3 regions of the Marivibrio sp. genome follow, and region 3 is predicted to be linked to each of the others. Evidence: riboswitches for the same ligand, from Rfam matches in the RefSeq annotation. Region 3 holds a riboswitch; each other region holds the start of a gene.

Region 1 (10,064 bases), on a different contig from region 3:
GCGAAAGGGCGGCAGCTGGTACTTCGACCGCACCGTCTCGACCCCCAGCTACCGCGCGTCGGGCCGGCTGACCCATGAGGCCTACGACGTCGGATTCCGAGTGGTCGCGACGACGGAATAGAGAGGAGGCGCGCATCGTGAGGACGGCCGGGTGAAGCTCGGCCATAAGGGCCAAGGATTTTCTTGGATGCGGGAAGAGAAGGAGCGTCAAGCCCGGGCTTGACCCCGAGATCTCGCGGAGTCCGCGCTAAGCGTCAGGGGCGCCAGGCCTGCGCCGTCTCCAGGAGCGCACGCAGGACCGGACGCAGCCGCTCCGCCTTTGCCGGCTGGTAGGGGAAGGGCGGCGCTTCGTCCATGTAGAGGTCCTGGGTCAGCTCCAACTGCACCGCGTGCCAGCCCTGCGCGGGGCGGCCGTATTGACGCGTGGTGTAGCCGCCCTTGAAGCGCCCGTTCCAGACCTGCGTGAACGCGCCGCCGGCCTCCTCCGCCGTCGCGGCCAGCGCTTTGGCGAGGCCCGGGTCGCAGGCGCCGCCGCCCGCCGTCCCGAAGTTGAGGTCGGGCAGCCTGCCCTCAAAGAGTCGCGGCACGCGAGAGCGGATTGAATGCGCCTCCCACAGGACCGCAAAGCCGTGGACGCCGACGAGGCGCGTCATCTCCGCCTGAAGGGCCTCGTGATAGGGCGTCCAGAAGCCGTCGACGCGCGCGAAGGTCTCCGCCATGTCGGGGCCGCAGTCGTCGATATAGATCGGCCGCTTGTCGAAGGTGTCGATGGGAATGAGGCCGGTGGTGTTCTGGCCCGGATAGAGATTTTCGTCGTCCGGCGGTCGGTTGAGATCGACCACATAACGCGAATAGTTCGCCGCCAGCGCCGAGCAGCCGAGATCGGCGGCGAAGTCGTACAACCGGTCGACATGCCAGTCGGTATCGGGAAGCCGGCGCGCTTCGGGGGTGAAGCGCGCCAGAATTTCGTCGGGAACGGCCAAGCCGGCATGGGGGATGCTGACCAGCACCGGCCCCGCGCCCTGGTTGAATCGGTAGGGTTTCATGCCGGCTTCTATAGGCCGTCGCCGCGCTTCTGTCGACGCGGCGTTTTTTTCGCCGTGCGTCTAGGTCGCCAGATGCCTCTCCAGGAAGTCGATGGTGCGGCCCCAGCTGGTCTCAGCGGCGTTCTTGTCGTAGGCCTCGACCTGATCGTTGAAGAAGGCGTGCTGCGCTTCGTAGCGGTGCAATTCCGCCACCGGCGCCGGCGCCTGCTTCAACTCCGCCTCCAATTGGCCGACGGCCTCGGGCGTGCACCAATCGTCCTGCGTTGCGAAATGGCCTTGGAAGGGGACCCGAATCTGCGCGGGGTCGGCCTGCTCCTTCGGCGGGATGCCGTAGAAGCAGACGGCGACATCGCATTCGTCCAGCTTCACGCCCGAAATGATGGTGAGCGCCCCACCCATGCAAAAGCCCATGACGCAAACCTTCAGGCCCTTGGCCTTGAGCGCCTGGGCGGCGCCGCGCACCTCCTGCGTGACCGCGCCGCCCCAGTCGAGATTGCTCATGATGTGGTTGGCCTCATCGGCGTCGCCGGCGATGCGGCCTTCATAGAGGTCGGGCGCGAGCGCCGTGTAGCCTGCGGCGGCGAACCGCTCGGCCGTGCGCTTGATCTGGTCGTTCAGCCCCCACCATTCCTGGATGACGATGACGCCGCCTTTGGGCGCGTCGGCTTCCGCCAGATAGCCGTCGACCTGATGGCCGTCCGGACAGTCGATCTTGATCATGTCGCCCATAAGCTCGCTCCTCTTGTTCGTCGCGCGGCGCGTCTCGTCGGCGTCGCTGAGCTTAAGACATAGGCGGCGCGTCGGGACGTGAAAAGACGCGGCTCCCGCTTACGTCAAATAGTCGAGCGGCAGTTCCGTCGTGTTCTTGATCTCCTCCATCGCGAAGGACGAGGAGACGTCTGTCATGTCGACCGAGGCGATCAGGCGCTTATAGAAGCGGTCGAACGCCGGGATGTCCGGGATCGCGACCTTCAGCATGTAGTCGATCTCGCCCGACATGCGGTAGAACTCCACGACCTCGGGAAACTGCTTCACGGCCTCCGCGAAACGCGATAGCCAGTCGGCGTTGTGGTGGGCCGTGCGAACGGCGACGAACACCGTGACCCCCAGACCGATCTTGGACGGATCCAACACCGCCACCCGTCCCCGGATCACGCCCCTTTCCTCCAAGGCTTTGACCCGACGCCAGCAGGGCGTGGTGGACAGGCCGACGCGCTCCGCCAACTCGCTCATCGACAGCGCGGCGTCGCGCTGCAGTTCGGCCAGAATCCGTCGGTCGATTGCGTCCACTGTTTCTTCTTTCGGGGCAGGGGTGCGATAGCATACCAGTAAACGCTTTTATTATAAAATCTTTTTCTAAGACCATCCAGGATCGGCGCGATGTTCGCAAAGATTTGTCCCGCCGATCGCATTAGGCTGGTCGCGTCATCCTGAGAGCGAGAGAGGAGAGCGCGCCATGACCGATCTCAAGCGGTTGTTCACCGAGCACCCGGCGAGCGTCGGAGAAAGCTACGGCGAGCATATGGGGCAGGCGCTGAGCTTCGCCGGCGGGTGCTTCTTGGCCGGCCTCGCCTGCCTGATTCACGCCTTACTTCCCTTCGCTTGCGTCAAGACGGGCAGCCGGCGGATCGCAGCGCTGTATGAGCGGATGGTGACCAACCGGGTGCGCGCCGAGCGCCGGAGCGTCGCCGCGCCGGCGGAGTAGCGCTCACCCCGGCGGCTCGGCCGCCAGCGGGACGCACGGCGCCCAAAGATACCAGTCCGGATCGAACAGATAGCACTCGCGCAGCCCGTGGGGCTTGTCGATCGTCCCGTCGAGGACGGTGTAGCCCCATTCGCGCGCACGCGCTTCGCAGACGTCAGGGTCGAGCCCGTAGAGCCGGAATTCCGCGCCGACGCCCCGCCCCTGGACGGAGCGCACGAGGCCGCTCATCCGATGATCCGAATAGGTGTGGTCGGCGTGGAGCATCCACTGAGCGCCGATCGCGGGCAGGCGCAGGAAGGCGAAATCCTCGTCCCAATAGACCGGCTCCGCCTGAAAGACGTGCTGGGCGAAGCCGACCGACGCTTCTACGTCGCGAACCAGCAGATTTAGGCCGAGCCCGGGCGGCAGGCCGCGACCGAAATCCGGGGCGGGCATCCAGGGCGTCTTGGTGCTTTTCTTAGTCATGGGGCGGTGATCCTGAAACGGCGCGCGAACCGCGGCTATGATGCCCATGGCGACGCCGTTCGCTCCAGCCCCATTTTCGGGACTGCGGCGGGGCCGATCACCCTCCGGCCTCGCCCTTCAGCGCTTCCGCCCGGGCCTGCAGTTTGGCGAGCGCGGCGTCGAGCGCCGCGCGCTCCTCATCGCCCAATCCCTCCAGCAGATCCGCTTCCCAGGCCAGCGCCAGCGGCGCGATGCGCTGATAGACGCTTCGCCCGCGCTTCGAGAGCCTGAGGACGATCAATCGATTATCGCGCGAATCGGTCTCCCGGGTGATGAGACCGGCCTCCGTCAGGCGGGCGACCGCCCGGCTGACCTTGGCCTTGTCCATCGAGCCGCGCTCGGCCAAGCGATTGGACGAACTCGGCTCTTCCCGCCCGAGATTCGCCAGCACCCGCCATTCCGGAATCGTCAGGTCGAAGCGATCGCGATAGATCGTCGACAAGGCGCCGCTCACCGTGTGCGCCAAGACGGCGAGGCGATAGGGTAGGAAGCGCTCCAACACCAGCGCGTCGTCTTTCCCGGAGGAAGGAGCGGCTTGATCCATCCTGACCCTCTTCGGCGTTCGACCTCTCGATCGTTTCATATAAAACGAGGGCGACGGACGGCGCAACCGACGCTCACGCGTCCGAGGCGATGCGCAATACGGCGAGGCTGTAGGGATTGAAGAGGTTCGAGCCGGCCTGGTTCAGAACCAGTTCTTCGATCGCGAACAGGCCGTCCGCCTCGCCGCGCCGGATCAGTGAGAAGAGGTTCATATTGTAGCAGCAGCAAAGCGCCCAAACGCTTGCGTTCGCGTTCAGGACGGCGTCGTCCAGATCGAAGCGGTAGCGCTCCGCGATCGCGGAAAGCGGCGCATTGTCCCGCACTGCGGTCAAGCAGCGGCCGAGCGTCGCCTGGGCCAACGCCGCATCCGCCTGCCAGCCGAACGGCTCGAACAGTACGAGGCGGCATCCGGGCGCGCGCTTGGCGAGATCGACCAGGAAAGACGGCGGCAGAAACGCGATTTGCTCGACGGCCGCGCAGCTGAAGATCACGGGATTTTTTAGCCCCTCCAAGAAGGAGAAGTCGGGTGCGTAGAAGTCGAAAGCGGCCGCCGTGAAGCGTCCGCCGCCGGGCTTCGCCATCAGGGCTTGGGCCGCCTGGCGGCCGCTGTGCGATTGTTCCGCGCCCACATAGTGCAGGTCGGGCCGCCCCAGGCGCGCGGCGATCGCGGCGAGATTCCGCCCCCAGCCGCAGCCCAGTTCGACGACGGCGTCGACACGCGGGTCGATCGCCGCGACGACGGCGTCGCGATAGCGTTCGTCCCGGCAGGCGGCGCGCGGCGCCTGGCGATAACGTCCGTCGCTAACGACGACGAGATGTCCCGGCTTGGGAACAAACGCGCCCGGCGCTATGCGTACCGGAAAGCTCTGACGTCGGATGAAGGCGCTGACGAGACCGTCGCTTTCGGGCGGAGGGTCCATCTCGGCCAGAACGTCCGCCGCACTCGCCGCGGCGTCGAGCACCCGTTCGAGCCGGTTCAGCAGTTCCGCCCAATTGGCCTCATAGTGCCGCTTCTGGTGGGCGTTCAGGCGCATGAAGCGGCCCGCAAGAACGCTCAACGCGCTCGACGAGCCGTCGACCGTCAGGCCGGCGATCGACAGCGCGCGGCCCAGCATGGGTCCGTCCAAGCCGGCGCCGCCGGTCGCCTCCGTCAAATCACCTTGTCCTCGCCCACGATCTCTGCGAGCCATTTCAGGTGGCCTCGAAGCTCGCGCCGGCGGGTCAGTTTTTCGCGCGCGGTGGCTGGCAGTTCGGCGGCGTCCAGCACGCCCTTGCGGATCAGAAGGTCGACCAGATCCTCCAACACCCGGCTCATTTCCAGATCGCTCTGCGTCAGCAGATTCTGGGGATCGCGCGCGCCCGAGCCGAGGCCCAGCTCTTCGAGAAAGGCGGCAAGCTCAGGGTCGTCCGCCGCCATATAGTGCGGGCAGCGTTCCGACTTCCGCGCCTCCACGGCGACCACTGCGCCCCGGCCGTCGCGCCTGACGAATGGCATGATCCGCTCCGCTCGTCCTCGTTGCGGCCGGACCTGCGCCCGGCGGCGTGGCGATGAGCTTAGCGTCGCCTGCGTCCGCGCGAAAGCGCCGCCGCAGGGTAGCGCGAGACGTCCCGCAGCAGGTCGCGCAGCCGAGCCGCCTCGCCGCCGCTCGCGGAAAGCTCCGGCCGCTTGGCCAACTCGCGCGCCGCGTCGGCCGGGTCGACGCCGCCCGGCAGCGCGATCAGCCAGCCCAACAACGCGTCCTCCGCGAGGCCCGTCGGCGGATCGTCGAGCGCCAGCAGCCCGCGCAGCGCAGCGCTGGGATCAAGCCGCGCCCAGTCGCGGTCATGCGCGCGCAGGGAGTCTCCGTCATGCGCCCGCATGGAGTCGCCGTCGTGCGATCGCGCGGCGCTGCCCCGCGTCGCGAAGGAAGGGGCCGAATCGAAATACGCCATAAAAACCTCCTCCCGGGGCACCCCGCCCGGTCGTCGACTAGGGTTGGGAGGCGGCAGGTCTCCTGGCTCGCGGGTCAGGGCTTCGTCGCCGGCCTTCCCGCGGTCCGCCGGTCCCTCGATCGGTTGCGATCGGGACCCGAGCGGACGCCGCAGTGGCGCGCTGGGGCGACGAGGCTCGCCGCTTACAGTTGCGGGGGCAGCTTCGGCATAGGCCCGACGTCAGACGGGCCGCACCGAATTCCCTCTTCGTCCCCGTCTCCGGGGAACCGCCTCGATGAAGAAAAAGGCTACACCAGTTCGAGGCTTTGACCAGCGCGAAAACGACGGCGCCCGTTCCGTCGGCGGCGAATTGACCGCGGGCGGGGCTTCGGGCGATGATCGGTCTTCGCCCGTCCGGTTCCGCGACGAAGGTCTCGCGCTCATTATGTTCGACACGTTGCGCCAAGCCATCGCCGACACGTTGGAGCGCCATCGCCAGCAACCGTTCCTGGACGCGGCGATGGCGGCGTGCGCGCTCGTGGCGATGGCGGACGGCGAGGTCTCGCTATCGGAACAAAGCCGCGTCGACGACGTGCTGGAGGCGATAGACCGGCTGGCGCTGTTCGACGTGCATGAGGCCGTCGACCTCTTCAACGAGTATGTCGAGGGCGTGACCGCAAACCCGACAAAAGGCCGAAAGCGCGCCCTGGATGCGGTCGCGCGCATGAAGGACGACGCTGAGGCGGGGGATCTTTTGGTCAAAGTCTGCCTCGCCGTCAGTCGGGCCGACGGAGAATACGCGCCCGGCGAGCGCGACCAGATCGCGGCCGTGTGCCGGCGCCTCGGGCGGGATCTCGCCGATTACGAATGAGGAGCGTCGAGCGCCGCGCGGGCGCTCCCCGGGATCGGCACCGTGCGATGCACCACGGGGCGCAAGGCGACGTTGGATTGGATGCGCTGAACATGCGGCAAGCGCGAGAGGTGCTGCTGGTGGATGCGCTCGAAATCCCGCATGTCGGCGACAACCACGCGCAGCAGATAATCCGCCTCGCCCGCCAGCAGGAAGCAGTCGACGACGCCCGGACAGGCGGCGACCGCGCCCTCGAACGCCTTCAAGTGGGTTTCGGTCTGCGACGCGAGCGTCACCTTGACGAAGACGCTCGACTGATACCCGAGCCGCGCTTCGTTCAACACCGCCGTGTAGCGTTCCACGACGCCGTCCTGCTCAAGACGCTGCAGCCGGCGCTGGCAACTCGACGCGGAGAGGCCGACACGCTCCGCCAACTCGGCCAGCGTCGCGCGGGCGTGATCCTGGATCGCCTCCAGGATGCGGATATCGGCGGCGTCAAAGGTCATTTTTGCAAGATATATGCGGATACATCGCTTGCAACGCAAATTTTCTGCAAAACAAGCCGATTGGTCCGCTCAGGACGAAAGGACATTCCCCGGCCGCAGGCTTACACTGGTCTGTGCAATCAACAACCGGTTTCAAGCCGAAGAGAAGGGGTGAAGGCGATGCTGGTCGGCGTGCCGAAGGAAGTGAAGAACCACGAGTACCGGGTGGGGCTGACCCCCACCAGCGTGCGCGAATTGGTCCATCACGGCCATCAGGTGATGGTGGAGACCGGGGCCGGCGGCGGCGTCGGCGCGCCGGACGCGGATTATGAGGCCGCGGGCGCGCGCATCGTCGACGGAGCCGACGCCGTTTTCGCGGAGGCCGAGATGATCGTGAAGGTCAAGGAGCCGCAAGCCTTCGAATGCGCCAAACTGCGCGCGGGCCAAGTGCTGTTCACCTATCTCCACCTTGCGCCCGATCCCGAGCAGACTAAAGGCCTGAAAGAAAGCGGCGCCATCGCCATCGCCTACGAGACGGTGAGCGACGCGCGCGGCGGCCTGCCGCTGCTGGCGCCGATGAGCGAGGTGGCCGGCCGCATGGCCGCCCAGGCCGGCGCGCATTGCCTGGAGAAGGCTCAGGGCGGGCGCGGCGTGCTGATGGGCGGCGTGCCGGGCGTGCCGCCGGCCAAGGTCATGGTCATCGGCGGCGGCGTCTCCGGCGCGAACGCGGCGCGCATGGCGGTCGGCATGGGCGCGGACGTCACCATCCTCGAACGCCGCGCAAGCCGGCTGGCGGAGCTGGACGAGCTGTTCCAGGGCCGAGCCAAGACGCTGTATTCGACAGTCGACGCCATCGAGAAGGGCGTCCAGGAGGCGGATCTGGTGATCGGCGCGGTGTTGGTGCCCGGCGCGGCGGCGCCCAAGCTCATCACCCGCGAGATGCTGAAGACGATGCCGGAAGGCTCCGTGGTCGTCGACATTGCGATCGACCAAGGCGGCTGCCTGGAGACCTCGCGTCCGACGACCCACGCCGAGCCGACCTATATCGAGGAAGGCGTGGTTCATTACTGCGTCGCCAACATGCCGGGCGCAGTGGCCCGCACATCGACCTTTGCGCTCAACAACGCAACGCTCCCCTTTACGCTGGCGCTCGCCGACAAAGGCTATCGTCAGGCGTTGGCCGAGGACAAACACCTGCGCGCCGGCTTGAACGTGCACGAAGGGGCGATCACCTATAAAGCGGTCGCGGAGACGCTCGGCTACGATTACACGGCGCCCGAGGAGGCGCTGGGCATCTCCTACTGAGCGACACGGCGCCGCGCGCCGTGCGCTCAGCCTGCGCGCCCGAGCGCGGGCGAAGAGGGCGTCGATCTCCCGTCCTTCGAAGCGTCGGCGGAGGGCGTGGCTTGGCCGTATACTGGGATCGTCCGCTCGCCGCGCCCCGGCCGCCTGCGAGGTCTTCGTGGAGCGGAAGCGCTCCTCTCGTCATCGTCGCCGCGTTCGCTCAACCGCCTTCACGGCGCGGCGACCTCGTGCGTGGGCCTCGGGCGTCGGCCCGCCCCGCCCCTGCGGGACCCGCGCGACGCAGAAACCCTCTTCCGCTTTTTGCCACTTTAGATATTATAATAGCTGCGTACCTACTAAAGCGTTTATCCGAAACTCAATCACACAAGGGGGACTCGAGATATGTCACGGGCGAATTTGGAGGCGGCGTCGAAGGCGCTGCAGGAGTTGAAGAGCAATCCGGAGGCGCTGAAGCGTCTGGACGTGGCCTTCACGGGCTTGCGTCACGACCTCGGCATGGACGTGGATGACGATACCTTCCGCTACATCCTGAACGCTCTGGTCAACCAGAAGGTCATGGGCGGCGTCGATCTGTTCGAGGGCAAAGCGAAGACCCGTCTTCCGGGCGGTTTCCAGATCATGGCCAACATCAAGGAGGTGTCGGCCTAGTCTGCGCGCGCGCCCCAGGGGCCTTTCAAGAAAAACGCACTGTCGCGGGGTCGGCTCCGATGACCGCAACCGCCTTCAAGATCAACTCAATGGCCGTCGATCCCGGCGGCCGTTTTCTTGTCGGCGGGTTGCAGTCGGGCGAGATCGCCCTGTTCGAGCCGACGGCGCTTCACGAAATCGCGCGGCTGCAAACGAATCTCGGAGACCTCTACGCCGTGGCGGCGCATCCGAACCGCCCCCTTCTCGCGACACGCGGAATGGACAGCCAAATCGCCCTGGTGGACGTCGAGGATCCGACGCAGCCGCGGCTGATCGATCGCTTCTCGACCCGTCTCCTGCGCCCCTGGAACGATGTGGTCGATGTGCCGCGCAACAACAGCCAGAGCCAGGCCCTCTGCTTCCATCCGACCGAGCCGCGGCTCGCGACCCGGTCGGCGAGCGCCGGGGTCTTGGAACTCGACTATGGGGGCGATCGGTTCGAGCTCATACATTGCACCCGGCTGCACGGCTTGGAGGATTTCGCGACGGCGTTTTATCCGGATGCGAGATCGCACGTGCTGGCGACGGGGGCGCTCGGCCTGGTCGTCTTCTCGCGCGACGGTCTGACGTTGGAGGAAGTTCGCATCGGCTCCAACAACGTGCACTGGTTCGAAGCGGTGGGGGATAACCGCTATCTCGTCGCGACCGACGATCGACGGGTGCTGCGCTTCGACATGATGCAGCGCTCGGTCGAACGCGCGGGGCCGGTCTTCACTTTGGACGACCTTGAGCATGTGCATTTCAACAAGACCTCAGGGCGTGCCTTCGCCGTCGGGTTCGATCGCCGCGTCTACGAAATCGACCCGGAGACATGCGCGCCCATAGGCGTCGTCTACCAGGCGCCCTTCAAGATGCGCTGGTTCAAGACGTTGCCCGACGCGCCTGATGTCGGCTACGCGCAGTGTTTCGACGGGGCGATCTACAAGGTGGATCTCGCCGCCGGCGGCCCGGTCGCCAAGACCCGTCGCACGCCGCCGCCCCTATGGAGCGTCTGTCGGTTGCCGGACGGCCGGCTCGCCGCGACGGGG
Region 2 (10,064 bases), on a different contig from region 3:
GGTCACGCGCCGCGCTGCCCGACGGCGCGGGCGCGGCGATCCTCTACGACCCCACGCTCGCCGACGGCGCGGGCGAGCCGTTGGCGCTCCACATTGATGCGGCCGGGCGGATCTCTCGGCGGCCGGCGCCGCCCCGCCGGGCGCTCGGGAAATGCTTCTGGGGGGTCGAGCGGGAGACCTTGGCCGACGAGGGCGCCGCGCCGCGCCTGCTCAAGACGCTAGAGGATTCGCCCTTCTACACCCGCTCGCTCATCGAGACGCGGCTGTTCGGGCAGGACCTGACTGCAATGCACGAAAGCCTGGACCTGACGCGTTTCGACAAACGCTGGGTTCAGACCCTGCTGCCGTTCCGGATGCCGCGGCGGGCGTGAGAGAGGCGCGGTCAGCCGTCGCGAAACCGATTGCGTCCGCTCTCTTCGCCGCGCGCGCGCTTTTCTTCGTCCTTCCGCTTCTCGCGCTTCAGCGAGATCAGCTGCCACACGCCGAAGCCGATCACGCCGCCGAAGATCAGCGCCGCCTCGATCGCGACCAACCATTGCGGCTGCATGACTCCTCTCCCTCTCAGGCCGCGTTGGCGTCGGGGTTGAGACGCCAGACGGTGAAGTTCAGCAGGCCGGCGAAGCTGACCCACATGAGATAGGGGACCAGCAGCCAGGCCGCGGTCGCATCGACCGGATAGAACACCACCATCGTCGCCGCCACAGACACCCACAGCGCGATGACGTCGCCCATCGCGAGGTCCATGCGCTTCATGCCGAAAAACAGCGCGGACCAGGCCGCGTTGAAGACCAGTTGCACCGCATAGACGATCATCGGCAACACGGCTTCGCCAGGCCCGGCGGCTTCCCACACGAACCAGCCGGCGGCGGCGTTCATGCCGTATAGGATCGTCCAGGCCGGCGCGAACAGCCAGCCCGGCGGCTGCCAGCGCGGCTTGCGCAAGGCGAAATACCAATCGCCCGGCTTGAAGAAGGCGCCCGAACAGGCGGCCGCGAAATTAGCCAGCGCGAAAGCGCCGAGGCTCCAATAATCCATCGCCGGATGCGCATCCTTCGCCGTGCGAGAGACGAGCTCGCTGCGGATCAGTCCGCCGCTCGGCCGGCCGCGTGGTCGCGCGCCTCGAGCCGGGCGAAAAGCTCGATCATGAAGGCGAATTTAGCATCCAAACCGTCCGGCGCCAGGGCGGGCGCGCCCGAGGCCGGTTCGGGCAGGGCGGCGGCGCGCACCAGAAACTGCGTTTCGGCCAGCGCCGGGGCGCGCCCGTCCTCCAGCGATCTGCGCGTCCAACCGGCCGCTGCGCGGGCCGCCAGCGCCAGCTTTCGCCGCTTCGGCACGACCGCCCGACGGCTGACGGAATCGAAGTCGGCGGCGGCGACCTCCGCCCCGATCTCGGCGTAGATCAGGCGGGCGGCGTGGATCGCCGGTCGGCAGGAGGCCGGCAGATGCGCGATCCCCGGCTCCGCCCGGCGGTAGAGGTCGGCGGCGGCGTCGAGCAGCCGCTGAACGACGCGCCCCAGCGCCGGCGTGAAGCGGGGGTCGGCCAGGAAGGCGTCCGGCTCGATCCCCTCCTCGCGCAGCCAGCCGGTCGGCAGATAGAGGCGGCCCGCCCGCGCGTCCTCGCCGACGTCGCGGGCGATGTTGGTGAGTTGCATGGCGACGCCGAGGTCGCAGGCGCGGGCCAGCGTCTCGGCCTCGCGCGCGTCCATCAGCACCGCCATCACCGCGCCGACCGAGCCGGCGACGCGCGCCGAATAGTCGTAGACCTCGCCCAGCGTCTCGAATCGCCGGCCGTCGCGGTCCCAGGCGAAGCCTTCGAGCAACGCCGTCAGCAGATCCTTCGGCACGCGCTTGGCGCGCACGACGTCGGCCAGCGCCCGGTCGGCCGGATGGTCCGCCGGCCGGCCGGCGTAGAGCGCATCCAGGCGGCGCTGGAGGCGCTCCACCGCGTCGGCTTCGGCCGGCTCAAGATCGACCAGATCGTCCGACAAGCGACAGAAGGCGTAGAACGCGTAAGCCGGCTCGCGGATCGCCTTCGGCAGCAGCAGGGAGGCCGTGAAGAAGCTGCGCGAGCCGGTGCGGATCATCGCCCGGCAGGCGCGCCGGTCGGCCGGCGAGGCGTAGCAGCCCCAATAGGGGCCCCGCGGCGGCGGGGCGCCGGCCCCCGCACGGCCTTCAGCCTGCGACGCGCCGCGCATCGGGGATCACCCTGTCGAGAACCTTGGCGGAGGAGAGCACGCCGGGAATGCCGGCCCCCGGATGCGTCCCGGCGCCGACGAGATAGAGGCCCTCGACCTCCTCGCTCTTATTGTGCGGGCGGAACCAGGCGCTCTGCGTGAAGATCGGCGCCAGGCCGAAGGCGGCGCCCTTGTGGGACAACAGCCGCGTCTCGAAATCCTGCGGCGTCAGCATCCGGCTGGAGACGACGCGCCGGGCGAGGTCGGGCAGCACCGTCTCCTCGAGCCGCTTCTCGATCTTCCGGCGATAGGGCTCGGCCTCGCGCGCCCAGTCGACGCCGCTGTCGAGATGCGGGACGGGCGAGAGGGCGTAGAAGGCGTCGCAGCCTTCGGGCGCGACGCTTGGGTCGGTCGCGCTCGGCCGGTGGAGATAGAGGCTGAAATCGTCGGCCAGCTTGTGGCGCGAGAAGATGTCGGTCAGCAATTCCTTATAGCGCGGCCCCAGCACCATCATGTGATGCGGCTGATGCTCGTAGCGCCGGTCGGTTCCGAAATACCAGACGAACAGGCTCATCGAGTATTTCGCCCGCGCGAGCTTGGCGTCGCTCCACCGCGTGCGGGCGTGCGACGGCAGCAGGTGCTTGTAGGTCCAGGCGCTGTCAGCGTTGGAGACGACGAGATCGGCGGGGATCGTCTCCCCGTCCTTGAGGCGAACGCCGGTCGCGCGCCCGCCCTCGACGGTGATCTCGGCGACCTCGGCCTCGTAGCGCACCCGCGCGCCCTGGCCGCGCAGCAGATCGACCATGCCCTCGATCAGCTTGTGGGTGCCGCCCATGGCGTAGTGGACGCCCCAATGCCGCTCCAGATGGGCGATCAGCGCGTAGATCGAGGTCACCTGGAACGGATTGCCGCCGATCAGCAGCGGATGAAGGCTGAGCGCCGTACGCAGCTTCGGGTGCTTGAAGAAATGCGAAACCAGCCCGTAGACGGTGCGATAGGCCTTGAGACGCACCAGGTCGGGGATGGTCTTCACCATGGCTCTGGGATCGTCGAAGGTCTGGTCGCCAAGCTCCAGGAAGCCGACGCGGAAGATCGCCTCGCTCTGCGCCATATAGCGCTCGAAATTCTCGGCGTCGGCCGGGCTGATGCGCGCGATCTCGGCGCGCATGGCCGCCGGATCGCTGCAGAGCGCGAATTCGTCGCCGTCGTCGAAGCGCACCTTGTAGAAGGGCTCCAGCGCGCGCAGCTCGACGTCGTCGGAGAAGCGCCGCCCGCAGAGATCCCATAACTCCTCGAACAGGAACGGCGCGGTCACGATGGTCGGCCCGGCGTCGAAGGTGAAGCCGTCCTGCTTGAAGACCGCCGCCCTCCCGCCGGGCCCGTCGAGGCGCTCCAACACCGTGACCCGATAGCCTTTCGCGCCGAGCCGGATCGCCGCCGCCAGCCCGCCGAAGCCGCTGCCGATGACGATCGCGTGCGGGCGCGACTCGCCTTCGTCCGATCCGGGCGGATCGGTCGGCGGCGCGGCGGCGTCTGCGGAATCGAGCGTCAACATCACGTGACAGTATCAGGCGCACATCCGCCGGACGCAAGGGATGAACACCCCTTCACAAAAAGGGGTCGCCTTATCACATGGGCCGTAGACGCAAAGGATAGAAAGGAGAGATCTCCGATGGAGACCAGAGACGTGCTGCAGAAACGGCTCGAATCGCAACTGCACGAAATCAAGGCCGAGATCGAGAAGATCGAGGCCAAGGCGAAAGCCAAGGAGGCCGACGCCCAGATCGAAAGCCAGGAGAAGCTCAAGGAGCTCCGCGAGAAGCGCGAGCGCACCGAGCAGAAGCTGGAAGACCTGCGCAACGCCAGCGAAAGCGCCTGGGAAGACGCCAAGGCGGGCGTGCAGCTCGCCGTCACCGACCTGAAGGCGGCGTTGGACAGCGCGAAGTCGCGCTTTTAAGAGCCGCGGCGATCGACGCTGAGACGGAGCGTCGTCGGGATCAGTCCCGGCGACGCTCTTTCAGTTTGCGCATCACGGGCCGCGCGGCCAGCGCCGCGACGACGCCGAGCGTCACCGCCGTCAGCAGGATGTCGAGCCCGCCGAGTTCGTGAGCGATCGCGTGCAGCGTGCCCGACATCGGCTCGTGTCCCGGATGGGCGAGGACCGGCGTCGCAATCAGGGCGGCGGACGCGGCGGCGCCCAGGGCGGTCAGCGTGGTGCGAATCATGTCTTTCAATTCTCCATTGGCGAGGGCCCTCCGCCCTCTTCTCGGATGAAGCGCAACGTCGCGACGGCCGGTCTCCTGGCTCGACCCCGTCTCCGCCTTCCGCCTTCCCGGTCGCGCGACCAGTGGCGTCTTTGGAAGGCGGCCGCTTGGGGCCTTACAGTGGCGGGGGCCGCGCCGGCCTTGCACCGGCTTCCCGATTATCCCGAACGCAAAAGCGCCCTGGACCGTCACGAACGAACCGGACGGTAGCGAGGCGCAGGCGCTCCCGCAACGGTTTCATTGGCGCAGGCCGCCCGCCGCCCTAACTTTTCGCCCATGACGACGGACGCCGATCCCGAACGCTGGCTGCAGGTGACCGACGGCGGGCTCTATTGCGCGCCGGGCGACTTCTATGTCGACCCGCACCGCGGGGCCGAGCGCGCGGTGATCACCCACGGCCACGCCGACCACGCGCGCTGGGGCAATTCCCATGTGCTGGCGACCGAAGGCACGTTGGCGATCATGGCCGCGCGCTACGGCGCCGACGCCTGGAAGACCAAGCAGACGCTGGCTTATGGCGAGACGGTCAGGATCGGCCCGGTCGCGGTCTCCTTCGCGCCGGCGGGCCATGTGCTGGGGAGCGCGCAGGCGGTCCTCGAATACAAGGGCGCGCGGGTCGTCGTCTCCGGCGACTACAAGCGCCGGGCCGATCCCACCTGCCCGTCGTTCGAGCCGGTCGCCTGCGACGTCTTCATCACCGAGGCGACCTTCGGCCTGCCGGTCTTCCGTCATCCGCCGGATTCGGAGGAGATCGGGAAGCTTCTGCGCTCGCTCGAGACCTTCCCCGAGCGCACGCATCTGCTGGGGGCCTACGCGCTCGGCAAGGCCCAACGGCTTTTGCGCCTGCTGCGTCAGGCGGGCTACGACCGCACAATCTATCTGCACGGCGCGATGACGGCGCTCTGCGAGCTCTATGAGGCGCACGGCGTGGCGCTCGGGCCGCTCGAGCCGGTGAGCCGTCGAGACAAAAAGAGCCTCGCCGGCGAGATCGTGCTGTGCCCGCCCTCCGCCTTGGCCGACAAATGGAGCCGCAGCTTCAAGGACCCGCTCAGCGTCATGGCGTCGGGCTGGATGCGGGTGCGCCAGCGCGCGCGCCAACGCAACGTGGAGTTGCCGCTGATCCTCTCAGACCACGCCGATTGGGACGAGCTGATCCAAACGCTCGCCGACGTCGGCGCGCCGCGGGTCTGGGTCACCCACGGCCGGGAGGAGGCGCTGGTCCATTACGCCCGACGCGAGGGCTATGACGCGGACGCCCTTTCCCTCGTCGGGCGCGAGGACGAGGAGGACGACTGAACCGATGGCGGTCAAAGCCTTCGCCGACTTGCTGGAGCGTCTCGTCTTCACCGCGTCGCGCAACGGCAAGCTGCGCCATCTTGAACGCTACTTCGCAGAGACCCCCGATCCGGACCGCGGCTGGGCGCTGGCGGCCCTGACCGACGGGTTCGAGAAGCGCGTCGCCACGCCCGCCGTCATTCGCGGGCTGATCGAAGAGCGCGCGGACCCGGTCCTCTTCCGCCTGTCCTACGACTACGTCGGCGATCTGGCGGAAACCGTCTCTCTGATGTGGCCGGGGCCGGACGAGCCTGCGCGGGAGAACGCGCCGCTCGCGCTCTCGAGCGTCGTCGAGACGGTGCAGGAGGCGCGCAAGAAGGACGTCCCCGATCTGCTGGCCGGGTGGCTCGACCGGCTGGACGCCGGCGGCCGCTTCGCGCTCCTCAAACTGCTGATGGGGGGCTTGCGGGTCGGCGTCTCGGCGCGCCTCGCCAAGACGGCGCTCGCCGGCTACGGCCAGGTCGATCTCGACCGGATCGAGGAGCTGTGGTTCGGCCTCGCGCCGCCCTATGAGGACCTCTTCGCCTGGCTCGACGGCCGGGCCGGGCCGCCGGCGGTGGACGACCGGCTGATGTTCCGCCCGATGATGCTGGCCAACCCGTTGGAGGAGACGGAGCTCGACGGCCTAGACCCCGCCGACTTCGCCGCCGAATGGAAGTGGGACGGGATCCGCGTTCAGTTGGCGGCTTCGGAGGGGGCGGCGAAGCTTTTTTCACGCACGGGCGACGAGATCGGCGGAAGCTTCCCCGAAATCGTCGCAGGCGCAGACTTCGACGCCGTCTTGGACGGCGAATTGCTGATCCTGCGCGACGATCAGGTCAGACCCTTCAACGATTTGCAGCAACGCCTCGGCCGCAAGACGGTCTCGGCCAAGATGCTGCGCGACTATCCCGCGCATCTGCGCGCCTACGACATGCTGTTCGACGGCGGCGAGGATTTGCGCGCCCTGCCGCTCGACGCCCGCCGCGCGCGCCTCGCCGCCTTCGTCGCGCGTCAGAACAAGAGTTGGCTGGACCTGTCGCCGGAGGTCCCGTTCGAGAGGTGGGACGAGCTGCACGGCCATCGCTCCGACGCGCGGGAGGCGGGGATCGAGGGGCTGATGCTGAAGCGCCGCGACAGCGCCTATCTGGCAGGCCGACCGAAGGGGCCGTGGTTCAAGTGGAAGCGCGATCCGCTGGTCGCCGACTGCGTGCTCATGTACGCCCAGCGCGGCCACGGCAAACGCTCCAGCTTCTATTCCGACTACACCTTCGGCGTCTGGCGGGGCGAGGAGATCGTGCCCGTCGGCAAGGCCTATTTCGGCTTCACGGACGTGGAGCTGCGCCAGCTGGACAAGTATGTGCGCGACCACACGGTGGAGCGCTACGGCCCGGTGCGCGCGGTCGAGTTCGGGCTGGTCCTGGAAGTTGCGTTCGATTCCATCCACCCCTCGACCCGCCACAAATCGGGTCTCGCCATGCGCTTCCCGCGCGTCTCCCGCATCCGCTGGGACAAGCCGCATGAGGAGGCCGACCGGATCGAGACGCTGGAGGCGCTGGTCGAGAAGCCGGCGGCGGATGCGGCGGCCGGATAGGCCTCCGTCAACGCCCGGCGCCCCCCGCGAAAGCGGGGCCCTCTGTCGGGCGGGCTCCGGCGATTGGGCGGATACCGCAGACAGGTCCCCGCTTTCGCGGGGACTTCTTGCGTGTTTCACGCGGCCCCAGTCAGGCTATCCCGCGACCCGCCGCCGCATCTCGGCTCCTACGTCTGGTCAAGGCGGCGTCTCCAGCGTAAATAGCGGCGCATGAGCGCAAGCGTCCCGCATTCCGCCGATCTGACCGCCCCCCGCGACGACGCCCGGAACCGCCGGGCGGTCGGCCTCTGGCTCGCCGCGAGCGCGCTGATGGTCTTCGCCATGATGATCATCGGGGCGATCACGCGGCTCACCGAAAGCGGGCTCTCGATGGTGGAGTGGCGCCCGCTGATCGGGACGCTGCCGCCCTTTACGGACGCAGAGTGGGCGCGGGTCTTCGAGCTTTACCGCGAGACCTCGCAATACCAGCTGATGAACCGCGGCATGTCCCTGGAGGCCTTCAAGGAGATCTTCTTCTGGGAGTGGTTCCATCGCTTCTGGGGGCGGATGATCGGGGTCGTCTTTGCGGCGCCCTTCCTCTGGTTCCTGATCCGCGGGCGGATGCCGGCGGGCTATGTGAAGCACGGCTTCATCCTGCTGGTCCTCGGCGGGCTGCAGGGCGTCATCGGCTGGTGGATGGTGAAGAGCGGCTTCGTCGACCGGACGGAGGTGAGCCAATATCGTCTCGCCGTCCATCTCGGCATGGCCTTCTTCATCCTGGGCTATCTGGTGTGGCTCGCGCTGTCGCTCTTGTGGCCGATCGAGGCGGGGCGGGCGGCCGCGCCGAGAGGCTACCGCCGCCTCGGGGCTTGGTGCCATGCGGTGGTCTTCTTAACCGTTCTCTCCGGCGCGATCGTCGCGGGCAGCCGGGCGGGCTTCATCTACAACGAATGGCCGACCATGGGCGGCGGCTTCGTCCCCACCCCCTTCTGGGACGCCGCGCTCGGCTGGCGGAACCTGTTCGAGAATCTCTCTGTCGTGCAGTTCGACCATCGCATGATGGCCTATCTGACCACGGCCGTCGTCGCGGCCTTCTGGCTCTGGACGGTGCGCCAAGGGGCCGCGCTGCACGCGCGCGTGCGCTGGGCCGCGCATGCGCTGATGGCGGGCGTGCTGCTGCAGGTGACGCTGGGAATCGCAACCTTGCTCTCGATCGTCTGGCTGCCGCTCGGCGTGCTGCACCAGGCGGGCGCGGCGATCGTCTTCTGCCTGACGCTGTGGGCGTTGAAGGAGTTGCGGGGCGCGCCCGCCCAAGCCTGAGGGAGCCCCCCGCGAAGGCGGGGACCTCCTCACACTCGCTCCACCGCTGCTCGGCGCTCGCATAGGCCCCCGCCTTCGCGGGGGCTCGTCGTATGACGCGGATCTACTCGATCGTCCCCGCGGCGCGCAGCCGCTCCAGTTCGACCTCTTCCAGTCCCAGCCGCTCCTGCAGCACCTCCGTCGTGTGCTGGCCGCGCGTCGGCGGGGCGTGGCGGTAGCGGATCGGCGTGCCGGAGAACTTGATCGGGTTTGCGATCAAGGGCGCGGTCCCGTCCCCCCCGGCCTGATGGTGCGGCAGATTGATCTGCATCTCGCGCGCCGTCACTTGCGGGTCTTCGAACACGCGGTCGATGGTGTTGACGGGGCTGCAGGGCACGCCGATCTCGGCCAGGCCGTCGACCCACTGGTCGATCGTCTTCGCGCGCATGTAGCGCGGCATTTCGGCGTAGAGCGCCTCGCGATTCTCGACCCGCAGGCTGTTGGTCAGGAACCGCGGATCGACCGCCAGATCCTGCGCGCCGGCGAAGTTGCACCATTTCTGAAACTGCGAATCGTTGCCGACGGCCAGGATGACATGGCCGTCCGCCACCTCGAAGACCTTGTAGGGCACGATGTTCGGATGCTCGTTGCCCAACCGTCGCGGCACTTTGCCTGAGAGCAGATAGTTGCAGCCCTCGTTCACCAGCCAGGCGACCTGCGTATCCAAGAGGCAGGCGTCGATATGCTGCCCCTCGCCCGTGCGGTCGCGGTGGCGCAGCGCGGCCAGGATCGCGGTGGCGGCGTACATGCCGCACATCACGTCGGCGATCCCGACGCCGACCTTCATCGGCTCGCCCTCCGGCGCGCCGGTGATGGACATGATCCCGCCCAATCCCTGGGCCAAGAAATCGTAGCCCGCGCGTTTCGCGTAGGGCCCGGTCTGGCCGAAGCCGGTGATCGAACAATAGACGAGGCCGGGGAACTCCTTTTTCAGGTCCTCATAGGCGAGCCCGTATTTCTTCAGGCCGCCGACCTTGTAGTTCTCCACCAGCACGTCGCAGCTCTCAAGCAGCCGGCGGATCAGCGCCTGCCCCTCGGCGTCCGCGATATTGACCGCGACCGAGCGCTTCGAGCGGTTGGAGGAGAGGTAATAGGCGCTCTCCTGGGTCGGCGCGCCGTCCTTGCCCGGCAGATAGGGCGGCCCCCATTTGCGCGTGTCATCCCCGGCGCCCGGTCGTTCGATCTTGAGCACGTCGGCGCCCAGATCGCCGAGATACTGCGTGCAGGTCGGCCCGGCCAGAATGCGGCTCAGGTCGAGCACGCGCAGGCCGTCCAAGGGCAGGGGGGCGTCAGTCATCGTGTCCTCAGCGTCAGGGTCTCGAAGAAAACCTTTCCCCGTGGGAGAGGTCGGGCGCGCAGCCGCCCGGGTGAACGGCTTTG
Region 3 (10,064 bases):
GCGCACCTTCGACCGCAATCAGCCGTCCTCCGCCGCCGGCGGGTCCGGCGCGCAGGCCGCCGACATCGGCCCGATCAAGCGCCCGGAGGCGAAGAGCGCCGAGCCCGCGAAGTCTGCGCCGTCCAAGCAGGCGGATCCGGCCTCCAGCCCGGCGCTGAAGGGCTTGAGCGAGCAGGAGCGCGCCGCCCGACTGCGCGCCATCCAGACCGCCCAGGCCGAGGAGGAGCGCCGCAAGCGCGAGGCCGAGGAGGCCGAGCGTCGCGCCGAGGAGCGCCGCCGTCAGCGCGAAGCCGAAGAGGCCGAGCGCAAGCGCCTCGAGGAGGAGGAGGCCGCGCGCAAGGCCGCGGAAGCCGCCGCCGCCGAAGAGGCCGAAGAGGCCCCGGCCGGGGAGCCGGAAGAAGAGGCCGTCGACCAGCCCGCGGCGCCCAGCCCGGCCGACATCGAGGCCGAGGCCCAGGCGGCCGCCAAGCAGGCGGAGAGCAAATCCGGCCGCGAGAAGGCGGACGAGCTGATCGAGCGCGAGCAGAAGAAGCGCCCGACCATGCGCCTGAAGGGCGGCGAGAAGCGCCGCCAGGGCAAGCTGTCGATCTATCAGGTCGACGAGGACGCAGACCCCGACAGCGAGGCGCGCCGCGGGCGCTCGATGGCCGCGCTGCAGCGCCAGCGTCAGCGTGAGCGCGAGAAGAACCGTCAGGCCCTGGCGCGCGGCGAAAAGGTCGTGCGCGACGTGACCGTGCCGGAGGCGATCACCGTCGGCGATCTGGCCAACCGCATGGCGGCGCGCGGCGCGGACGTCATCAAGTCATTGATGAAGATGGGCGTGATGGCGACGGTCAACCAGACGATCGACCAGGACACCGCCGAGCTGGTGGTCGAGGAGTTCGGCCACCGGGCGCGCCGCGTCTCGGAGGCCGACGTCGAGGACCACCTGATCGAAGACGACGCGGACGAGGGCGCCCAGGCGCCGCGCGCGCCGGTCGTCACCGTCATGGGCCATGTCGACCACGGCAAGACCTCGCTGCTGGACGCGCTGCGCGAGACCGACGTGGCCGCGGGCGAGGCCGGCGGCATCACCCAGCATATCGGCGCCTATCAGGTGCAGATGAAGTCGGGCGGTCTGATCACCTTCCTGGACACGCCGGGCCACGAAGCGTTCACCGCGATGCGCAATCGCGGCGCCCAGGTCACCGACATCGTGATCTTGGTGGTGGCCGCCGACGACGGTCTGCAACCCCAGACGATCGAGGCGATCAATCACGCCAAGGCGGCCGAGGTGCCGATCATCGTGGCGATCAACAAGATCGACAAGGACGGCGCCGATCCGAACAAGGCCACCACGCAGCTGCTGGAGCACGAGCTGGTGCCCGAGAGCATGGGCGGCGACGTTCAGGTACTGCCGGTCTCGGCGCTCAAGCGCACGGGGCTTGAGGAGCTGGAGGAGGCGATCCTGCTGCAGGCCGAGCTTTTGGAGCTGAAGGCCGACCCCGACCGCCCGGCGCGCGGCGCCGTGGTCGAGGCGAAGCTGGAGAAGGGCCGCGGCTCGGTCGCGAGCGTGCTGGTGCAGACCGGCACGCTGCGCGTCGGCGACATCTTCGTCGCCGGCAGCGAGTGGGGCCGGGTGCGCGCGCTGCTCGACGATCGCGGCCGTCAGGTGCAAGAGGCCGGCCCCTCGGTTCCGGTCGAGGTGCTGGGCCTGCAAGGCACGCCCCAGGCTGGCGACGAATTCGCCGTGCTGCAGGACGAGCAGAAGGCGCGCGAGATCTCCGACTACCGGCAGCGCAAGCAGCGCGAAGCGCAGTTCGCGGTTTCCGGCCGCGCCGGCAAGAGCTCGCTCGAAGCGATGTTCGACCAGATCAAGGCCGGCGAGGTCGAGGAGATGCCGGTCATCGTGAAGACCGACGTGCAGGGCTCGCTGGAGGCGATCACCGCTTCGCTGGAGAAGCTGGCGACCGACGAGGTCAAGGTGCGCGTCGTGCACGGCGCCGTCGGCGGCGTGACCGAAAGCGACGTCAGCCTGGCCGCCGGTACGGGCGGCGTCATCATCGGCTTCAACGTCCGCGCCAATCCGCAGGCCCGCGATCTGGCCAAGCGCGACGGCGTCGACATCCGCTACTATTCGATCATCTACGACGTGATCGACGACGTGAAGTCGGTGTTGAGCGGCATGCTGGCCCCGGAGCAGCGAGAGAAGTTCCTGGGCTACGCCGAGATCCGCGAGGTCTTCAACGTCACCAAGGCCGGCAAGGTGGCGGGCTGCATGGTGACCGAAGGCACGGTCAAGCGCGGCGCCAAGGTGCGTCTGCTGCGCGACGACACGGTGATCCACGAGGGCTCGCTCAAGACCCTGAAACGCTTCAAGGACGACGTCCGCGAGGTGCAGCACGGCTACGAGTGCGGCATGGCGTTCGAGAATTACGACGACATCAAGGTCGGCGACTTCATCGAGTGCTTCGAGGTCGAGGAGGTGGCGCGCGCGCTGTAAGCGCGCGCGCGGCCTCCCCGGCTCGCCCCCCTCACTTCCACCGCAAGGCGGCATAGGGCGATGAGCGCGAAAGAACCCACGCAGCGCCAGCTTCGCGTCGGCGAAGAGCTGCGCCACGCGCTGGCGCAGATCATTCAGCGCGGCGAGCTGCGAGACCCGGCGCTGGCCGGCGTGTCGGTCACCGTCTCCGAGGTTCGGGTCAGCCCGGACCTGAAGAACGCGGACTGCTTCGTCACCCCGCTCGGCGCCTCGGCCCAGGATAAGGCGGCGGGCGAGGCGCGCGAGCGCGAGGTTCGCGAGGCGCTGCAGCGCGCGGCCTCCTTCCTGCGCGGTCAGGTGGCCCGCGAGGTGAAGCTGAAATTCACGCCCAACCTCCGCTTTAAGACCGACAAGAGCTTCGACGAGGCGGCGCGCATCGATGCGCTGTTGAGTCGTCCGGAGGTTCGGCGCGACATCGCGAAACCCGATTCCGACGACGACTGATCGGCGGGCGCGCAGGGCATGGGGCGCAGAAAGAAAGGCAAGCCGATCGACGGCTGGCTGGTCCTGGACAAGCCGGCCGGGCTGGGCTCGACCGACGCCGTCAGCCGCGCGCGCCGGCTGTTCGACGCCCGGAAGGCCGGCCACGGCGGCACGCTGGACCCGTTCGCGACCGGCCTTTTGCCGATCGCCTTCGGCGAGGCGACCAAGACCGTCCAGTACGTCATGGACGGCGAAAAGACCTACCGCTTCACCGTGCGTTTCGGCGAGACGACCGACACGCTCGACCCGGAAGGCGCGGTGACCGAGCGCTCCGACCTGCTGCCGGACGCGGCCGCGATTGAGGCGGCCCTGCCCGCCTTCATCGGCGAAATCCAGCAGGTTCCGCCGCAGTTCTCCGCCGTCAAGATCGACGGTCGACGCGCCTACGACAAGGCGCGCGCCGGCGAAGAGGTGGAGATCGCCGCGCGGCCCGTGACGATCCGCGCGCTGAGCCTGATCGAGCGGCCCGACCCGAGCCGGGCGGTGCTGGAGATGCAATGCGGCAAGGGGACTTACGTCCGCGCCGTCGCCCGCGATCTCGGCGCGTCGCTGGGCACCGTGGCGCTGGTCGAGGATCTGCGCCGCACGGCGGTCGCCGGCTTTGCGGAAACCCAGGCGATTTCCCTTGAAGCGCTGGAGCGATTGGGGCATAACCCCGCCGCATTGGCGGAGCGCCTGCTCCCCATCGAAGCCGCGCTGGACGGTATCCCGGCGATGGCTTTGAGCGAAGCGGAGGCCACGCGGCTCAGAAACGGCCAGGCGGTCTCGCTTCTCCGGAAGATCGATCTCGATCGGATCGGCGCGCTGCAGGACGGCGACGCGCTGGTCGCCCTCTACAGGGGCAGGGCCGTGGCGCTGGCGCGTTACGGCCGGGGCGAGATCAAGCCGATCCGGGTGCTGGCGGCGCGCTGAGCGGGCGCCGCGGATTTATCAACCCGATACCGTGGAAGAGGACGAACGCAAGAGATGTCGATCACCAAGGAACGCACCGCGGAACTGGTCAAGGAATACGGCGGATCGGACGGCAATTCCGGCGCGCCGGAGGCGCAGATCGCCATTCTGACCGAGCGGATCACGAACCTGACCGAGCATCTGAAGGGCCACAAGCAGGACAATCATTCCCGCCGCGGCCTCCTGATGATGGTCGGCAAGCGGCGGCGCCTGCTGGACTATGTCCGCCGGCGCGACGAGGCGAAATACAAGACGCTGATCGCCAGCCTTGGCATTCGCCGCTAAGCAGAATTGAGTTTCGGGCGGGGCGCCCGCGACCTGAAAAGTCGCCGGCGCCCCGTTCGCATTTGTCGCTCCCGTTTTTCGACCGCCCCGGCTCAGGCCGGTCGGCCGAAACGGGGCCCGCCGCGGGACAAGTCCCCCGCTCGGCGGAGGGGTCCGGGCCCGAGCCGCATGCGCGCGGCGCTCCCGGAGGCGACGACACCATAGGCGCATCGCCCGGCCGTCGGCCGGGGCCGCGAAACAGCCCGCGCGCCGACCAAGCGCATGAAGCGGGCTAGACCGATCCGGGTGGGGACGACCGACAGACCCGGGTTTCGCGACAGGCCCCGACGACGGCCCGACAAGGGGCGGCGCGCCGGCCGGACCCCCTCATGGGGAGGGGGCCGGTTGACCGCTGAAAAGAGATGCGGGCGGCCTCCGCGACGACGCGCGGGCCGCACGCCGAACGACTGAAGAGACGAGATGTTTCAAATCCACAAACGTGAAATCGAGTGGGGCGGCCGCACGCTGACCCTGGAGACCGGGCGCATGGCCCGACAGGCCGACGGCGCGGTGCTCGCCACCTACGGCGACACGGCGGTGCTGTGCACCGTCGTCTTCGAGAAGCAGGAGAAGGCCGGCCTCGACTTCTTCCCGCTCTCGGTCCACTACCAGGAGAAGACCTACGCGGCGGGCAAGATCCCCGGCGGCTTCTTCAAGCGCGAAGGCCGGCCGACCGAGAAGGAGACGCTGACCAGCCGTCTCATCGACCGTCCGATCCGCCCGCTGTTCGTCAAAGGCTTCAAGAACGAGACGCAGGTCATCTGCACCGTCTTGAGCCACGATCTCGAGAACGATCCCGACATCCCTGCGATGATCGGCGCCAGCGCGGCGCTGACGATCTCCGGCGCGCCCTTCATGGGTCCGATCGGGGGCGCGCGCGTCGGCGAGATCGACGGCGAGCTCACGCTCAACCCCTCGATGCTCGACACCAAGCTGAACAGCGCGCTCGACCTCGTGGTCGCCGGCACGCAGGACGGCGTCCTGATGGTCGAGTCCGAGGCCTCCGAACTCTCGGAGGAGCGCATGCTCGAGGCCGTCATGTTCGGCCACAAGGCGTTCCAGCCGGTGCTCGACATGATCATCGACCTGGCCGAGGACGCGGCGAAGGAGCCGTTCGACCTGCCGGGCGAGGATCCGGCGGCCGAGCCGGTTCGCGCGCGCCTGAAGGAGCTGGCCGAGGCCGGCCTCCAGGACGCCTATGCGATCAAGGACAAGCTGGAGCGTCAGAACGCCGTCGGCGAGGTCAAGAAGGCCGCGATCGCCAAGCTCGAAGAGGAGGAGCTTGACGTCTCCCTGGCGGGCAAGCTCTTCAAAGAGCTAGAATCCGGCGTCGTGCGCGGCAATATCCTGAAGACCGGCAAGCGCATCGACGGCCGCGGTCTGGCCGACGTGCGGCCGATCGACTGCCAGGTCGGCGTGATCCCGCGCGCGCACGGCTCGGCGCTGTTCACGCGCGGCGAGACCCAGGCGCTGGTGGTGACCACGCTTGGCACCGGCTCGGACGAGCAGATCATCGACGCGCTGGAGGGCGAATTCCGCCAGCACTTCATGCTGCACTACAACTTCCCGCCCTATTCGGTGGGCGAGGCCGGCCGCGTCGGCTTCACCGGGCGGCGCGAGATCGGCCACGGCAAGCTGGCCTGGCGCGCGCTCAACCCGCTGATGCCGGAGAAGGAGAGCTTCCCCTACACGATCCGCGTGGTCTCGGAGATCACCGAATCGAACGGCTCCTCCTCGATGGCGACCGTCTGCGGCACCTCGATGTCGATGATGGACGCGGGCGTGCCGCTGGAAAAAAGCTGTGCGGGCATCGCCATGGGCCTGATCAAGGACCCGGAGGGCGTCGCCGTGCTGTCCGACATCCTGGGCGACGAAGACCATCTCGGCGACATGGACTTCAAGGTGGCCGGCACGCAGCAGGGCGTGACCTCGCTGCAGATGGACATCAAGATCACCTCGATCACCGAGGACATCATGCAGACCGCGCTGGCCCAGGCCCGCGACGGGCGCCTGCACATCCTGGGCGAGATGGCCAAGGCCATCACGTCGGGTCGGGAGGAGGTCTCCTCCAACGCGCCGCGGATCGTCACGATCCAGGTGCCGAAGGACAAGATCCGCGACGTCATCGGCACCGGCGGCAAGGTGATCCGGGAGATCTGCGAGGTCACCGGCGCCAAGGTCGACATCGACGACGACGGGACGGTCAAGGTCGCCTCCGTCGACGGCGACGCCGGCCAGAAGGCGGTCGAGTGGATCCAGGGCATCGTCGCCGAGCCGGAGCCCGGCAAGCTCTATCGCGGCAAGGTCGTGAAGATCATGGACTTCGGCGCCTTCGTGAACTTCATGGGCAACCGCGACGGGCTCGTGCACATCTCAGAGCTGGCCGAAGGCCGCACCGAGAAGGTGAGCGACGTGGTCAACGAGGGCGACGAGGTCTGGGTCAAGTGCCTGGGCGTCGACGAGCGCGGCAAGGTCCGCCTCTCGATGCGCGTCGTCAATCAGGAGACCGGCGAGGACATCGAGGACCAGCTGCCCAAGCGCGAGCCGCGCGGCGGCGGCGACCGGGGCGACCGCCCCCGGCGGAACCGCCGCGAGGACTGATCGCGCCCCATCGGTCTGAGAGCAGCCTGAGACGAGAGACGCCCGCGGGTCCGCCCCGCGGGCGTTTTTCATCGCAGCCTCTCCCGGCGCCCCCGCGCAAGCGGGGGCCTTCCGCGGCCCGCGCCGCCGCCGGCGCGCCGCTCGACCAGGTCCCCGCTTTCGCGGGGACTCCCGACAGCGTTGTCGCGCTTGCCGCAGTTTTCCGCCCGGCGCCCCCGCGCAAGCGGGGGCCTCTCGCGGCCCGCGCCGCCGCCGGCGCGCCGCTCGACCAGGTCCCCGCTTTCGCGGGGACTCCTGCGGGGTTTATGGGGCCGGGCGTTTGTTATCAGGCGCCCCCGCGCAGGCGGGGGCCTCCCGCGGCCTGCGCCGCCGCCGGCGCGCCGCCCGACCCGGTCCCCGCTTTCGCCGGGGACTCTGGCGCGGGTCTGTCATCGCCGCTTGACCGTCGATAGCGTCGCGTCGTACTGATTCCGGCAGACGATCGGTTCCCCGGGACGGCCAAAGGCCTGGGGGATTAAAAGGGAACACGGGGAGAGCGCCTACCCATCAGGGGGCGCCGAGCCCGGGCTGCCCCCGCAACCGTAGGCGGCGAGCGGGGATCCCCGATCCGGCCCTGAGAGAGGGCGGATCGGCGAAGCCACTGGGGCGCGTTCGCGCGCGCTGGGAAGGCGGATCCTTCAGCGACGACCCGCGAGCCGGGAGACCTGCCGAGCGTTGAGGCGCGCCCATTCGGGGCCGCTTCGCCTGAAGGGCCTGCCGCTGTCGCGCGCAGGCGTGTTTCGTCGGGTGTGACGAAAGAAGGGGGAAGACTTCCATGCAGACCATGACCGCCAAGACGGGCGCCGTCGCGCGCCCGCAAACCCGTCTCGCCGCCGCGCTGTTCGCCGCGCTGTTCGGCGCCCTCCTCGTCTTCGGGGCGGGGCTCGCCAATTCGTCGACGCTGCACAATGCGGCGCACGACGCGCGCCACGCCTTCGCCTTCCCCTGCCACTAAGGCCGGGGATCGGCGTCACGCCGAGGACCGTTCCATGCTGAAACGCATCATCGCCCCGGCGCTGGCCGCGGGCGTGCTCGTCGGCGCGCTCATCTCGGGCCTGCAGACGATCACCACGACGCCGATCCTGATGGAGGCGGAAACCTATGAGAGCGCCGCCGCCCCGGCGCTCGACGGATTCCGCATCGTGCTCGCGCACGCCGAGCACGACCACGGGACGGGCGCGATCGGCGCGCCCTGGGCGCCGGACGCCGGGATCGAACGGCTGCTCTACACCGTCATGGCCAACATGGTGCTGGCGACGGGCTTCGCGCTGCTGCTGACTGCCGCCTTCGCCGTTTATGGCGGAAAAGTGGACGGCCGGCGCGGCCTGATCTGGGGCTCAGGCGGGTTTCTCGCGCTGACGCTGGCCCCGGCGGCCGGCCTGCCGCCGGAGCTTCCCGGGACCTTCGCCGCCGACATCGTGGACCGCCAGATCTGGTGGATCGGGACCGCTCTCGCCACGGCCGCGGGCCTAGCGCTCGCCGTCTTCGCGAAAGAGGGCGCGGCGAAATGGCCGATGATCCTGGGCGGCCTCGCCCTGATCGCGCTGCCCCATCTGATCGGCGCGCCGCATCCGGGCTACGCCGGCGGCGCGCCGCCGCCGGAGCTGGCGGCGGAGTACGCCGCCACCTCGATCGCGGTTTCCGCCGTCTTCTGGGCCTTGCTCGGCTGGACGGCGGGGACCTTCTGGGCCCGCGGCGAAGCGGAGGCGGCGGCCGAGGACGCCGCGCGCGCCGGGGTGCGATGACGCGCGGCGCCGACGATCCGGCGGAGGCGGTGCGGACGCTGGCCCGCACGGTCGACCGGGCCGCCCTGTCGACGCAGACGGCGGACGGGGGCGCGCCCTATGTCTCTCTCGTCCTCACCGCCTGCGATTTCGCCGGCCGGCCGGTGATGCTGTTGAGCGACCTGGCCGACCACACCAAGAACCTGAAAGCCGACCCGCGCGCCGCCCTGCTGCTGGACGGCACGGCCGGCCTCGCGGAGCCGCTGACGGGCGCGCGGGCCAGCCTTTTGGGCCGCATCGAGCGCGTGGCCGACGCGGCCGAGCGCGCCCGCCTGCAGGGGCGCTATGTGGCCCGCCATCCCTCGGCCGCGCTCTACGCCGGGTTCGGCGATTTCGCGCTCTATCGCTTCGAGATCGAGCGCGCCCATCTGGTCGCCGGTTTCGGACGCATCCATTGGATCGAGGAGGCGGACGCCCTGCTCTACCCCGGCTCGGCGGACGCGGCGGGGCTGTCCGCGGCCGAATCGGACGTCGTCCAGCACATGAACGAGGATCATTCCGACGCCGTCGCCCTCTACGCCAACCGGCTTCTCGGCCTCCCGGGGGCGGGCTGGCGGCTGACCGGGATCGACCCCGAAGGCGCGGACCTGCGCCGTGGCGGCGAGACCGCGCGGCTTCCCTTCGACAAGCCCGTGCGCGACGCCGAGGCCGCGCGGGTCGAGCTCGTACGGCTGGTCAAACGCGCGCGGGCGTAACGGGGTCTCGGCGCCCCGGGGCGGGCTGAACGGCTTTCGCGCGGACGCCTGCGCGCCGGGCGCGCCGTCGGGCCGCGGAATCGGTTGATCCCCCCGCCCCGCCCCGCTATGCAAACCCTCGGCCGTCGACCGCCCCGTCCCGCGGGTCGACCGGCGGCGTCGTCAGAACAGCCGAAAGCCGCGCCCGGCGCCGCCTCCCGACACGGGGAAAGCGGCCGGTCGCGGATCGGATGGGGTCCGGGGCGAGGCGCGCCGCTTGCAACGAAGCGCGCCCTCCCCGAAGAACCGCCGGGCCGCCGCCCTCAGGGCGCGGCCGGGCCGCTTGCAAGGAGGAGGAAAGCCTTGGCGTCGAAAGATCTCGGGACTCCCAGCGCGTTCGGGCTCGACAATCACGGGGTGGTCAATCCGGGCCCGGTTCACTGGAACTACGGCGCCGAGGCGCTCTACGAGGAGACGGTGCGCCGCGGCCTTGGGACCATTACGACGGGCGGCGCGCTCAGCGTCGAGACGGGCGCCTACACCGGCCGCTCCCCCAACGACAAGTTCATCGTCGACGAGCCGGCCAACCGCGACCAGGTCTGGTGGGGCGCGGTCAACAAGCCGATCGAGGAGCGCCGCTTCGACCAGCTGCACGCGCTGACCGCCAGCTACCTTCAGAACCGCGAC

The links. A riboswitch is a leader RNA that binds a small molecule or an ion and turns the genes downstream of it on or off. The one in region 3 is predicted to bind cobalamin.
Region 1: it holds a riboswitch for cobalamin, as region 3 does, so the genes downstream of both, RIB45_RS09310 (hypothetical protein) here and RIB45_RS17420 (CbtB domain-containing protein) in region 3, are expected to answer to the same signal.
Region 2: it holds a riboswitch for cobalamin, as region 3 does, so the genes downstream of both, RIB45_RS06495 (HupE/UreJ family protein) here and RIB45_RS17420 (CbtB domain-containing protein) in region 3, are expected to answer to the same signal.

Annotation. Positions count from the first base shown of each region.
Region 1 covers NZ_JAVJQE010000009.1:113,240-123,303, reverse strand. Annotated here, with positions in the region: gene RIB45_RS09355 (formylglycine-generating enzyme family protein) at 1-121, shown strand, start outside; gene hutG (N-formylglutamate deformylase) at 255-1,046, opposite strand; gene RIB45_RS09345 (dienelactone hydrolase family protein) at 1,107-1,775, opposite strand; gene RIB45_RS09340 (Lrp/AsnC family transcriptional regulator) at 1,875-2,336, opposite strand; gene RIB45_RS09335 (DUF6356 family protein) at 2,503-2,751, shown strand; gene RIB45_RS09330 (VOC family protein) at 2,755-3,216, opposite strand; gene RIB45_RS09325 (MarR family winged helix-turn-helix transcriptional regulator) at 3,314-3,799, opposite strand; gene RIB45_RS09320 (class I SAM-dependent methyltransferase) at 3,873-4,952, opposite strand; gene RIB45_RS09315 (hypothetical protein) at 4,949-5,293, opposite strand; gene RIB45_RS09310 (hypothetical protein) at 5,353-5,730, opposite strand; cobalamin riboswitch at 5,766-6,016, opposite strand; gene RIB45_RS09305 (TerB family tellurite resistance protein) at 6,155-6,580, shown strand; gene RIB45_RS09300 (Lrp/AsnC family transcriptional regulator) at 6,571-7,065, opposite strand; gene ald (alanine dehydrogenase) at 7,225-8,349, shown strand; gene RIB45_RS09290 (hypothetical protein) at 8,731-8,997, shown strand; gene RIB45_RS09285 (WD40 repeat domain-containing protein) at 9,057-10,064, shown strand, end outside.
Region 2 covers NZ_JAVJQE010000008.1:32,409-42,472, reverse strand. Annotated here, with positions in the region: gene RIB45_RS06525 (carotenoid 1,2-hydratase family protein) at 1-371, shown strand, start outside; gene RIB45_RS06520 (hypothetical protein) at 383-547, opposite strand; gene RIB45_RS06515 (TspO/MBR family protein) at 562-1,035, opposite strand; gene RIB45_RS06510 (phytoene/squalene synthase family protein) at 1,083-2,195, opposite strand; gene RIB45_RS06505 (phytoene desaturase) at 2,173-3,729, opposite strand; gene RIB45_RS06500 (sll1863 family stress response protein) at 3,847-4,131, shown strand; gene RIB45_RS06495 (HupE/UreJ family protein) at 4,172-4,399, opposite strand; cobalamin riboswitch at 4,448-4,643, opposite strand; gene RIB45_RS06490 (ligase-associated DNA damage response exonuclease) at 4,715-5,734, shown strand; gene RIB45_RS06485 (cisplatin damage response ATP-dependent DNA ligase) at 5,739-7,346, shown strand; gene RIB45_RS06480 (COX15/CtaA family protein) at 7,557-8,645, shown strand; gene RIB45_RS06475 (CaiB/BaiF CoA transferase family protein) at 8,749-9,981, opposite strand.
Region 3 covers NZ_JAVJQE010000015.1:333,062-343,125, reverse strand. Annotated here, with positions in the region: gene infB (translation initiation factor IF-2) at 1-2,482, shown strand, start outside; partial or broken gene rbfA (30S ribosome-binding factor RbfA) at 2,537-2,965, shown strand; gene truB (tRNA pseudouridine(55) synthase TruB) at 2,984-3,916, shown strand; gene rpsO (30S ribosomal protein S15) at 3,971-4,240, shown strand; gene pnp (polyribonucleotide nucleotidyltransferase) at 4,700-6,880, shown strand; cobalamin riboswitch at 7,346-7,606, shown strand; gene RIB45_RS17420 (CbtB domain-containing protein) at 7,695-7,874, shown strand; gene RIB45_RS17415 (CbtA family protein) at 7,909-8,664, shown strand; gene RIB45_RS17410 (HugZ family pyridoxamine 5'-phosphate oxidase) at 8,661-9,398, shown strand; gene RIB45_RS17405 (phosphoenolpyruvate carboxykinase) at 9,741-10,064, shown strand, end outside.